2 regions of the Neobacillus sp. B24 genome follow, and region 1 is predicted to be linked to the other one. Evidence: a T-box and tRNA genes for the amino acid it is inferred to sense, from the RefSeq annotation. Region 1 holds a T-box; the other holds one or more tRNA genes.
What was found. The T-box of region 1 lies ahead of serS (serine--tRNA ligase). A T-box ahead of a tRNA ligase gene usually reads a tRNA of that ligase, here a tRNA-Ser.
Positions count from the first base shown of each region.

Region 1 (5,876 bases):
AGTGTCGAAGAAAGCTGAATTCACGTAGAAGGTTGTCGGTATTTGACGAATTCAGTGGAAAATTTAGAGAAAATTGCATATATTATCCGGATACCCGGTTAATGATAGAGCGTGCAGGCAGTTGGAGAAGGAGGATTAAGAATGGGGGAGACACCCTTTATAACCGTTGAGGGGCCGATTGGTGTAGGAAAGACATCTCTTGCTAGAGCCATTTCGGAGCATTTTGCCATTTCTTTACTAAGAGAGATTGTTGATGAAAATCCATTCTTGGGGAAATTTTATGAAAATATCGAGGAATGGAGCTTCCAGACGGAAATGTTTTTCCTCTGCAATCGTTTTAAGCAACTGGGGGATATCAACAACCATTACTTAAGCAAAAATCAATCAGTGGTTGCCGATTATCACATTTTTAAAAATCTGATTTTTGCCCAGCGGACATTAAATCAGGATGAATATCGAAAATACTACAAGATTTATCAAATCTTGACAGAAGATATGCCTAAGCCAAATGTAATCATTTATTTAAATGCCAGTCTTGATACACTGCTAAGCCGAATTAAATTAAGAGGCCGTGAGGTTGAGAAAAATATCAGCCCGCTTTACCTCGAGCAGCTATCCCTTGACTATGAACAGACAATGGCGATTTTTGAAAAAGAACATCCGGAAATTCCAGTTCTTCGTTTTAATGGGGATGAGTTGGATTTCGTTAAAAATGAACAGGATCTCGATTATATTATCGAAAAACTGTCCTATACACTAAAAACAGCCAGCTGGACAAACACATTAACGAACGGAGGATGTTAATTGAGCATTGTTATTGGCGGAATGATAGGTCTTGGAAAAACAAGTGTAGCCGATATATTAAAGGAGCACTTTGAAAATAGAGGAATCGAAAGTAAAGTATTTTATGAAACGGTAGACGATAATCCGATTCTCCCGCTTTATTATGAATTAACTCCTGAAGAGCTGGATGCAAGACGCATTCCATTTCTATTGCAGCTATTTTTCTTAAATAAACGTTACAAAACAGTAAAGGATTGTATGAATTGGCGAAATCCCATTTATACGATTCAAGACCGCTCTATTTATGAGGACTGGTATTTTGCCTACGTCAATAAAAACTTAGGCAGAATCTCTCCCCTGGAGTTCAAGATTTATGAGGAATTAGTTGATAACATGATGGAAGAGTTAAGTGAGCTTCCGAAAAAAGCACCAGACTTAATGGTTTACTTAAGAGGCTCGTTTGATACCGTTCTCGACCGGATTATGTCCCGCGGCAGAAGCTTCGAAATCAACCCGGAATTGAAAGAGTATTATTTCGAGGTTTGGAAGGGCTATGATGAATGGGTCATGGAGCGTTATGATGCAAGTGAAGTATTGGTCATCGATATGGACACAACTGACGTGGTGAAAAGCGAAGCTGACGCTAAACGTGTTTGCACTCAGGTCGAAGAAAAACTGAATGAAATTCTATTTATAACAAAAGCGCATATTGGCTAACCGCCATATGCGCTTTCTTTTTCAAAAAAAAATTCGCTACAAAAGATTGTAACGAATTTTTATCTCCAGTTTTTATGCGCGTATTAATCTTGTGATGGCGGAGGAAGAGGGATTCGAACCCCCGCGCGGTTTAACCCGCCTGTCGGTTTTCAAGACCGATCCCTTCAGCCGGACTTGGGTATTCCTCCGTGACAACAGATGTTAATTTATCATATATTTTTACCACTGTCAACATTATTAATTCAGCTCGGGAGAAAAAATTCTCCCGAGCCTTTTTTATGCTATTAAACTGGTTTGATGACCTCACGGCCGCCCATATATGGACGCAGTACGGTCGGAATCACGACACTGCCGTCTTCCTGCTGGTAGTTCTCTAGGATAGCGGCGACGGTGCGGCCAATTGCAAGGCCAGATCCATTTAATGTATGAACATGCTCCGGTTTGGCCTTCGGGTCGCGACGGAAGCGAATGTTAGCTCTTCTTGCCTGGAATGCTTCAAAGTTACTGCAAGAAGAAATCTCCCGGTACGTGCCATAGCTTGGAATCCATACTTCGATATCATACTTTTTCGCTGCGGTGAAGCCTAGGTCGCCCGTACACATGCTCAATACCCGATATGGCAGTTCCAACAGCTGCAGAACCCGCTCGGCATCATTAGTTAATTTTTCAAGCTCTTCATAAGAATCTTCAGGCTTCACAAACTTAACGAGCTCTACTTTATTAAATTGATGCTGGCGAATAAGGCCCCTTGTGTCACGTCCAGCGGACCCCGCTTCAGAGCGGAAGCAGGCGCTGTAGGCCGCAAAGCGGATTGGCAGCTCCTCGCCGCTTAGTATTTCATCGCGATAATAATTGGTAACTGGCACTTCGGCAGTTGGGATTAAAAAATAATCCTCATTCTCGATTAAAAATGCATCTTCAGCAAACTTCGGCAGCTGGCCAGTTCCGGTCATGCTGGCGCGGTTGACCATATACGGTGGCAAGATCTCTGTATATCCGTGCTCATCGATATGCAAATCAAGCATAAAGCTTATTAACGCACGCTCGAGGCGGGCACCTAAGCCTTTATAGAAAACAAATCGGCTGCCGGTAACCTTTCCAGCCCGTTCAAAGTCAAGAATCCCCAAATGGTCAGCAACATCCCAGTGCGGCTTCGCTTCGAAACCAAAGTCGCGAACTTCGCCCCATTTACGAATTTCAACATTTTCGTCCTCTGTGTCACCAACCGGTACGCTTTCATGCGGAATATTCGGGATGCTGAGCAGCAGCATTTCCAATGTCTCTTCGACACCTCTTAGCTCGTCATCCAATTCTTTGATACGGTCGCCTACCTCGCGCATTTCCTTGATTAGATGGTCAGCATCTTGTTTCTCACGCTTTAGCTGAGCTACCTGCTGCGAAACCTCATTGCGTTTTGATTTCAGCTTTTCAGCCTCAACAATTAGTTCCCGGCGTTTTACATCCAAGTCTTCGAACTTTCCAAGGTCGGTCAAGTCTTCACCGCGATGCTGCAGTTTTTCTTTTACTTCTTCAAAATTTGCCCTTAAATGTTTTAAATCCAACATGTCCAGACACTCCTTTTTTTACTTGTATCACTACCTAGCTCCAGCGCCTAGGGGCTCGGGGTCATAAGCCAATCCGTCAAGAAGGTCAAAAAGCGACCTTCTCGCCGGCTCGTCTTATGCCTGTCGCCCCTGATCAAGGCGCTTTCGCTTTAAAAATAAAAAACTCCCGCCCCAAAACAGGGACGAGAGTTACCCGCGTTACCACCCTGGTTGACAGTTTCAACTGTCCACCTCAAAAAATAACGGTTTATCACCGAAAGTACTTACTAACCTCTTGAAGGAGGGGTTCCGTACCTTACTCGAGGAGGGATTCACAAGCATTATCCACCGATTCACACCAGCCACCGGCTCTCTTTAGAATAACCATCCTGTTACTAGTTCCTCTCATTGCTTTAATCTATGAACGATTTGTATATCTTAATGTACTATAATTATTATCCAAATGCAACCAGTTTATACTGATTAGGCAGACTGCTTTTGCTTTGTTTCTTTGACCATCTCTACAAAGTAGGCAGTGAGGCGATGGTCATCGGTTAATTCCGGATGGAAGGAACAGCCGAGGTATTGCCCTTCACGTGCTGCCACGATCCGGCCATTGTGCTTGGCCAACACCTCAACATTTTCCCCCGCGTCAACTATATGTGGCGCCCGGATAAAAACTGCAGTGAAGTTATCTGCGACATCCTTGATCGCGAGGTCGGCCTCGAAGCTGTCAACCTGACGACCAAAGGAATTGCGTTCAACACTAACATCCATTACACCGAGATGAGGCTCACTGTACCCGACAATATTCTTTGCTAAAAGAATCAAACCGGCACAAGTGCCATACATTGGCTTTCCGGTGTGGGCAAACTCCTTTAAAGCATACATAAAATCATATTTATCAATTAAACGGCGCATAGTTGTGCTCTCACCACCAGGGAGAATCAGGCCGTCAATCGCTTCTAACTCTTCTTTATGTTTAATCGCCACTGCTTCAACACCACAGGCTTCAAGTGATTGGATATGCTCACGGACAGCCCCCTGTAATGCGAGTACACCGATTTTTGTCATACTTTGTTTCCCCCTTACTTAGCCTACTGTCTAGCTCCAGCGCCTAGGACGCTTCCACTTTTCTATTTTACCATCCACGCTCCTGCATACGTGCCTCTGGAGCTAATGATGAAATCTCAATGCCTTTCATTGGTGTGCCAAGGTTCTTGGAAAGCTCAGCAATTAACTTATAGTCTTGATAATGTGTTGTAGCTTCTACAATGGCTCTGGCAAACTTCGCAGGATTTTCCGATTTAAAGATACCAGAACCGACAAACACACCGTCAGAGCCCAATTGCATCATCAAGGCTGCATCAGCAGGTGTCGCCACGCCGCCTGCAGCAAAGTTAACCACCGGTAAACGGCCAAGACGCTTGATTTCAAGCAGAATTTCATAAGGGGCCCCTAAGAGCTTCGCTTCTGTCATAAGCTCGTCCTCATTCATCGACACCACTTTGCGAACCTGAGCATTTACCTTACGAATGTGTCGAACTGCCTCCACAATGTTCCCAGTTCCAGGCTCCCCTTTTGTGCGCAGCATGGAAGCTCCTTCACCAATACGACGTGCAGCCTCACCTAGGTCGCGGCAGCCACAAACAAATGGAACGGTATAGTCACTTTTTAATAAATGATACTCTTCATCAGCAGGTGTTAATACTTCACTTTCGTCGATATAGTCAACACCCATTGCCTCAAGTACGCGTGCTTCCACAATATGGCCAATCCGTGCCTTCGCCATAACCGGGATGGAAACAGCACTCATTACTTCTTCAATGATTCTTGGGTCAGCCATTCTAGCCACACCGCCAGCTGCGCGAATATCAGAAGGTACCCGTTCCAATGCCATTACCGCAACCGCACCAGCTTCTTCCGCAATTTTTGCCTGCTCGGCATCTACCACGTCCATAATGACGCCGCCCTTTTGCATTTCAGCCATTCCGCGTTTGACTCGATCCGTACCAGTTTTCATTATTTTGTCCCCCTTTACCTTTAATAATATTTAGAAAAATAATTCCATTCAAATCAGTCGGAATTTTTAACCGATAAAATCATTAAAGCAACAAAAAAGGATTCCTGTCAAGACAAGAATCCTTTCCAACATTTACATATAAAATTAGAACCAGCCTTTAACGGTTGATGAAATACCGTTCCATACATCACCAAAGAAGTTGCCGATGCCGCGCATCATTAGCACAAACCAATTCGCTTTTTCAACATCTTGGGCAGCAATCACTTCAACTTGGACTTTCTTTTGGCCTTCCCCAGTTAAATAGCTAATTTTTTCACCATTCTTAGGTTCAACTGTTAAATAGCCGACAGTCTCACCTTTTTTAATAGGTGCAGTTAGTTCACCCTTCTTATTGACTTTCTTCTTATCAAGGACTAAAACTGGTTTGAAGTTTTCTTGCTCACCATTTTCGATAATCATATTAATGGCTGATTTCGTATAAATTTTAACCTGGCCCTCTTTACCCTTTATTACAGGAAGAGTTTTAGTGCCCTTAACCTGGTAGTGCTTTGGAATAATTTCCTCTTTTGTCGTGGTGTTAAAGGCATAATCAAGCATTTTCCTTGTTTCGCCAAAACGGGCTTTATAGCTGCCTTTTCCACTCGCGTCAACAGCATTTTGCACGACAGAGATGAATCTCTTTCCATCACGGCTTGCTGTCCCTGTGAAACAGTAACCGGCAAAATCTGTCGTACCTGTTTTAAGACCGTCAATACCTTCGTAGCTATATTGTAATCCTGGAAGCATTTCATTCCAGTTGATCATCTCAA
Region 1 covers NZ_AP035777.1:18,373-24,248, reverse strand. The annotation lists gene ACZ43M_RS00105 (deoxynucleoside kinase) at 142-804, shown strand; gene ACZ43M_RS00100 (deoxynucleoside kinase) at 805-1,500, shown strand; tRNA gene ACZ43M_RS00095 (tRNA-Ser) at 1,596-1,688, opposite strand; gene serS (serine--tRNA ligase) at 1,785-3,065, opposite strand; T-box leader at 3,241-3,462, opposite strand; gene pdxT (pyridoxal 5'-phosphate synthase glutaminase subunit PdxT) at 3,528-4,118, opposite strand; gene pdxS (pyridoxal 5'-phosphate synthase lyase subunit PdxS) at 4,186-5,070, opposite strand; gene ACZ43M_RS00075 (D-alanyl-D-alanine carboxypeptidase family protein) at 5,212-5,876, opposite strand, start outside.

Region 2 (5,876 bases), 990 kb from region 1:
CACTTTTTTGTGATATATAAGAAATATCTTTCGATTACCCTATCAATAGTCGTCTTCTATAGTCACTAGGAGAAAGGCCAGTAGTTTTTTTAAACACCCTGCTAAAATAGTTAGGGTCCTTATACCCAACGTTATAACAGATTTCCTTCAAGCTGCTTTCTGGATTTTTCATCATTTCCTTGGCCTTATCTACCCGTAATTGAGTAAGGTAATCAATAAAATTAACAGAAAATCGTTCTTTAAACAACTTACTTAAATAATAGGGACTAATACCAACATGCTCCGCTGCATCTTCTAATGAAATTGACTTAGTAAAGTTCTCCTCTATAAATCCTTTTACTTTATTCATCTTTTTGTCTTCATAAACAAGATTCCAATCCATTTCTTCGGTTTCAATAGGTACTATCGCTGACTGAAGTTTTCTTCTTAAACTTTCTTGCTCTTCTTTTTCCTGTCTTTCCATCTTGAGTTCGGAAAGAATCCGCTCTACTGCTGCAACTAGTTCATCTTTTCGGGCAGGTTTTAATAAATATTCTTTCACACCCTGCTGCATGACTTGTCTTGCATACTCGAATTTATCAAATGCTGATAGCATGATGACTTTTATATGTGGCTGCTGGTCTTTAATTAATTTTACTGCCTCAATACCATCAATCCCTGGCATTTTAATGTCCATAATGATGATATCAGGAGCAAATTGGTGAGCCAGTTGGATTGCTTTTCTCCCGTTTTCAGCCTCTCCAACAATCTCTATCTCTTTTAATTTTGTTGATACAATCAGCCTAAGTACCTGTCTTTCCAGCATCTCATCATCTACAATTAGTAATTTATACATAACCTTTTGCGATAACCTCACTTTCAGCAGCAACTGGGAGCATTAGCACAATTACCGTTCCCTCACCCTTTTTGGATTGAATTTCAACTACCTGGTCCTGTCCATAAAATAATTGCAATCGCTTTATTACATTTTGAAGTCCAATCCCTGTCGAATGCCCGGTGTGCTTGGTTGATTGTTGACTGTAGTGCATAGTATCATCTAGCTCCACTAATCTTTTCTTTGTTTGTTCATCCATTCCAACCCCATTGTCTGCTACTTCAACAATGACTTGACTATTTTTTTTATAAACCCGAAGACTTAAAACTGCATCGCGCTCATAAGACTCAACGCCGTGGATAAATGCATTTTCAATAATTGGCTGCAATGTTAAAGAAGGTATTGGGAGTGATAAGCAAGACTCATCAATCTCCTTCTTAAACTGTACCCTGTCACCAAACCTGGTCATTTGGATAAAAAAATAATTATGAACGACGGCGACCTCCTCCTTCAAAGTCGTCGGTTTGTCCAGGCTGCCCAGATTGTATCTTAGTAATGCCGCTACGGAATCAATCAAATCACTAGTCCGTTCCGCACCTTCAATGTAGGCCATTCTTGAAACAGTATTTAATGTATTAAAGAGAAAATGAGGATTTATTTGATTTTGCAAACTCTTAAGTTCCATTTCTTTTAACAAGTTGTCTAACTCTGATTTCTGTTTAATTTCCTGAATTAATCGGCGAATATTTTCTCTCATATTATTAAATGTTTCGGCCAGAAAACGAAGTTCATCCCTTGTAGGTGCTTTAATATCAGGACCGTCAAATTTACCCGCCGAAATTTCCTTCGCAGCCTGTGATAAATGGGTTATTGGCTTCGTCATCCCTTTTGAAAACCAAAGGGCAAATAATAGGCTGAGAAATATGGTTATAGCAAAAATAAAAATGCCAATTGAGCTGAAGAGCTCGTTTCTTTTATGCATTTCTCTATAGAACGTTTGATAATTCGTTAATTCATGATTAATTAATGCCAATGTCGCCTCTTGTATGTATAGCGATATTCTTGACAATTCCGTTAAATGGGCCGAGTAAACCTCAATCTCATTTCGATCATATGCATTTATGATCACACTGCATTCGTCTAGAAAACTTTCAATCAAGTAATAGTAATTCTTTACTGCAATATCTTGGTTAATATGTATTTTTAGTTGGGCTTGCAAAGATTTTAACTTTTCCCGTTCAGATGAATAACTGCCCAGTCTATCACTAGAATGATCAAGCAAATAATCATCTATGGACTCGTAGACAGCTTTTGTACTGATAGATAGGTCATTTAACAAAAAGAATCTTTGCAAGATGGCATTATATTCTTCACCGGATTTTTGGCTGTTTTGAAACAAAAAATAAGCAACACTATTAATTAGGAGTACAAGGACCATGGAGTACACAATAATTTTAGTACGGATAGATACCACAGATTACTTCCTCTCTTTTCCTTTTATGGGCTATTTTTTAGTTTAAACCCAACCTCTTCCAAATTCAATTGAATCCAAATGATTCTGACTTTTTTTAAGCCCAAAGTACCATTTTATATCAAGTATGTGAGTAATCAACAGAAAACACAAAAAAACTGATGACATATTGTCATCAGTCCCTTTGTATGACCCCTACGGGATTCGAACCCGTGTTACCGCCGTGAAAGGGCGGTGTCTTAACCGCTTGACCAAGGGGCCAAATTACAGAGAAGAAGGGATTCGAACCCTCGCGCCGCTTCCGCGACCTACTCCCTTAGCAGGGGAGCCCCTTGAGCCACTTGGGTACTTCTCTATATGGCTCCGCAGGCAGGATTCGAACCTGCGACCGATCGGTTAACAGCCGATAGCTCTACCACTGAGCTACTGCGGAATAATAAGAAAGCTGCATACTCAATGCAAATTATATGGTGGGCCTAAATGGACTCGAACCATCGACCTCACGCTTATCAGGCGTGCGCTCTAACCAGCTGAGCTATAGGCCCATAATGGAGCGGGTGATGAGAATCGAACTCACAACAACAGCTTGGAAGGCTGTGGTTTTACCACTAAACTACACCCGCATGTATGGGGCGGCTGAAGGGAATCGAACCCTCGAATGTCGGAACCACAATCCGATGCGTTAACCACTTCGCCACAACCGCCGTGATTTATTTTTAAATAGAAGGTGGCTCAGGACGGAATCGAACCGCCGACACATGGATTTTCAGTCCATTGCTCTACCGACTGAGCTACTGAGCCACTTTAGTGGCGGTCTGGACGGGACTCGAACCCGCGACCTCCTGCGTGACAGGCAGGCATTCTAACCAACTGAACTACCAGACCGAATTGCGGGGGCAGGATTTGAACCTGCGACCTTCGGGTTATGAGCCCGACGAGCTACCGGACTGCTCCACCCCGCGACAATAAGAAGTATAAGATTACGTCATGCTAAAAGCTAACGTATGACTGTATCAATCTCAGTAAGCTTATTCAAGCAGCAGCTCGATTGATACAACTCGCAGAATATTCAACGATGCAATGGTCGTTGCTCCACCCCGCGACAATAAAAATGTGTTTATAATGGCGGAGGAAGAGGGATTCGAACCCCCGCGCGGTTTAACCCGCCTGTCGGTTTTCAAGACCGATCCCTTCAGCCAGACTTGGGTATTCCTCCATTATATATAAAACTATTGGTGGACCTTGTAGGACTCGAACCTACGACCGGACGGTTATGAGCCGTCTGCTCTAACCAGCTGAGCTAAAGGTCCAAGTAAAGGTTCATTAACCAATATGGTTAAAATCTGTCTGTCCCCATCTCAGAAAGCTTATTCAAGCAGCAGTTCGATGGGTACAACTCGCAGCTTGTTCAAGGAAGCCTTGCTCGTTGCTCTAACCAGCTGAGCTAAAGGTCCAAGTAAAGGTTCATTAACCAATATGGTTATGAGACAATTTGGTAGCGGCGGAGGGGATCGAACCCCCGACCTTACGGGTATGAACCGTACGCTCTAGCCAGCTGAGCTACACCGCCAAATTTCTAATTGAGTTATGGTGGAGCCTAGCGGGATCGAACCGCTGACCTCCTGCGTGCAAAGCAGGCGCTCTCCCAGCTGAGCTAAGGCCCCATAATCATGTAAGATGGTCGGGAAAACAGGATTCGAACCTGCGACCCCTTGGTCCCAAACCAAGTGCTCTACCAAGCTGAGCTATTTCCCGAAAATATAATTTAAAATGGCGCGCCCGACAGGAGTCGAACCCATAACCTTCTGATCCGTAGTCAGACGCTCTATCCAATTGAGCTACGGGCGCATATAAGATTGAAATAAATGGTGCCGAGGACCGGAATCGAACCGGTACGGTAGTCACCTACCGCAGGATTTTAAGTCCTGTGCGTCTGCCAGTTCCGCCACCCCGGCATTTCTGGAGCGGAAGACGGGATTCGAACCCGCGACCCCCACCTTGGCAAGGTGGTGTTCTACCACTGAACTACTTCCGCAAAATATAAATGGTGCGGGTGAAGGGAGTCGAACCCCCACGCCTTGCGGCGCCAGATCCTAAGTCTGGTGCGTCTGCCAATTCCGCCACACCCGCAATATTTGATGGTGAGCCATGAAGGATTCGAACCTTCGACCCTCTGATTAAAAGTCAGATGCTCTACCAACTGAGCTAATGGCTCATACTATGATGATTCCCTAAATTTTGATTGTGGACGTCAGATGTCCCCGCCTCAGAAAGAATATTCAAGAAGCGGCTCGGCATGTACAACTCGCAGCCTTTTCATAGAAGCTTTGCTCGTTGCTCTACCAACTGAGCTAATGGCTCATACTTTAATTTAAGTGGTGGAGGATGACGGGATCGAACCGCCGACCCTCTGCTTGTAAGGCAGATGCTCTCCCAGCTGAGCTAATCCTCCGAAATGGTGACCCCTACGGGATTCGAACCCGTGTTACCGCCGTGAAAGGGCGGTGTCTTAACCGCTTGACCAAGGGGCCAACTATAATGTAGACAAAATAATAGCCCCAAAAGGGGCTTAGCCCGGCAACGTCCTACTCTCACAGGGGCTTTCGCCCCAACTACCATCGGCGCTGAGAAGCTTAACTTCCGTGTTCGGTATGGGAACGGGTGTGACCTTCTCGCCATAGTTGCCAGACTATTTTTTTTAGGTTTCATTCCCTCAAAACTAGATAATGCAGAAGAAGTGTTGTAAAAACGAGTTCACCAGTAATACATGACTTGGTTAAGTCCTCGATCGATTAGTATCAGTCAGCTCCACATGTCACCATGCTTCCACCTCTGACCTATCAACCTGATCATCTTTCAGGGATCTTACTAGCTTGACGCTATGGGAAATCTCATCTTGAGGGGGGCTTCATGCTTAGATGCTTTCAGCACTTATCCCGTCCGCACATAGCTACCCAGCGATGCCTTTGGCAAGACAACTGGTACACCAGCGGTGCGTCCATCCCGGTCCTCTCGTACTAAGGACAGCTCCTCTCAAATTTCCTGCGCCCACGACGGATAGGGACCGAACTGTCTCACGACGTTCTGAACCCAGCTCGCGTACCGCTTTAATGGGCGAACAGCCCAACCCTTGGGACCGACTACAGCCCCAGGATGCGATGAGCCGACATCGAGGTGCCAAACCTCCCCGTCGATGTGGACTCTTGGGGGAGATAAGCCTGTTATCCCCGGGGTAGCTTTTATCCGTTGAGCGATGGCCCTTCCATGCGGAACCACCGGATCACTAAGCCCGACTTTCGTCCCTGCTCGACTTGTAGGTCTCGCAGTCAAGCTCCCTTGTGCCTTTACACTCTACGAATGATTTCCAACCATTCTGAGGGAACCTTTGGGCGCCTCCGTTACTCTTTGGGAGGCGACCGCCCCAGTCAAACTGCCCACCTGACACTGTCTCCCACCCCGATCAGGGGTGCGGGTTAGAATTTCAATACAGCCAGGGTAGTATCCCACCGACGCCTCCACCGAAGCTGGCGCTCCGGCTTCTCAGGCTCCTACCTATCCTGTACAAGCTGTACCAAAATTCAATATCAGGCT
Region 2 covers NZ_AP035777.1:4,434,967-4,440,842, forward strand. The annotation lists gene ACZ43M_RS22005 (response regulator transcription factor) at 35-835, opposite strand; gene ACZ43M_RS22010 (sensor histidine kinase) at 828-2,288, opposite strand; tRNA gene ACZ43M_RS22015 (tRNA-Glu) at 2,475-2,546, opposite strand; tRNA gene ACZ43M_RS22020 (tRNA-Ser) at 2,553-2,640, opposite strand; tRNA gene ACZ43M_RS22025 (tRNA-Asn) at 2,644-2,718, opposite strand; tRNA gene ACZ43M_RS22030 (tRNA-Ile) at 2,754-2,830, opposite strand; tRNA gene ACZ43M_RS22035 (tRNA-Gly) at 2,835-2,908, opposite strand; tRNA gene ACZ43M_RS22040 (tRNA-His) at 2,914-2,989, opposite strand; tRNA gene ACZ43M_RS22045 (tRNA-Phe) at 3,014-3,086, opposite strand; tRNA gene ACZ43M_RS22050 (tRNA-Asp) at 3,094-3,170, opposite strand; tRNA gene ACZ43M_RS22055 (tRNA-Met) at 3,174-3,247, opposite strand; tRNA gene ACZ43M_RS22060 (tRNA-Ser) at 3,409-3,501, opposite strand; tRNA gene ACZ43M_RS22065 (tRNA-Ile) at 3,519-3,595, opposite strand; tRNA gene ACZ43M_RS22070 (tRNA-Met) at 3,779-3,855, opposite strand; tRNA gene ACZ43M_RS22075 (tRNA-Ala) at 3,874-3,949, opposite strand; tRNA gene ACZ43M_RS22080 (tRNA-Pro) at 3,964-4,040, opposite strand; tRNA gene ACZ43M_RS22085 (tRNA-Arg) at 4,057-4,133, opposite strand; tRNA gene ACZ43M_RS22090 (tRNA-Leu) at 4,152-4,240, opposite strand; tRNA gene ACZ43M_RS22095 (tRNA-Gly) at 4,246-4,320, opposite strand; tRNA gene ACZ43M_RS22100 (tRNA-Leu) at 4,331-4,415, opposite strand; tRNA gene ACZ43M_RS22105 (tRNA-Lys) at 4,425-4,500, opposite strand; tRNA gene ACZ43M_RS22110 (tRNA-Val) at 4,662-4,737, opposite strand; tRNA gene ACZ43M_RS22115 (tRNA-Glu) at 4,742-4,816, opposite strand; rRNA gene rrf (5S ribosomal RNA) at 4,858-4,974, opposite strand; rRNA gene ACZ43M_RS22125 (23S ribosomal RNA) at 5,058-5,876, opposite strand, start outside.
Region 2: it encodes a tRNA-Ser, which carries the amino acid that the T-box ahead of serS (serine--tRNA ligase) is inferred to sense. The anticodon was not compared.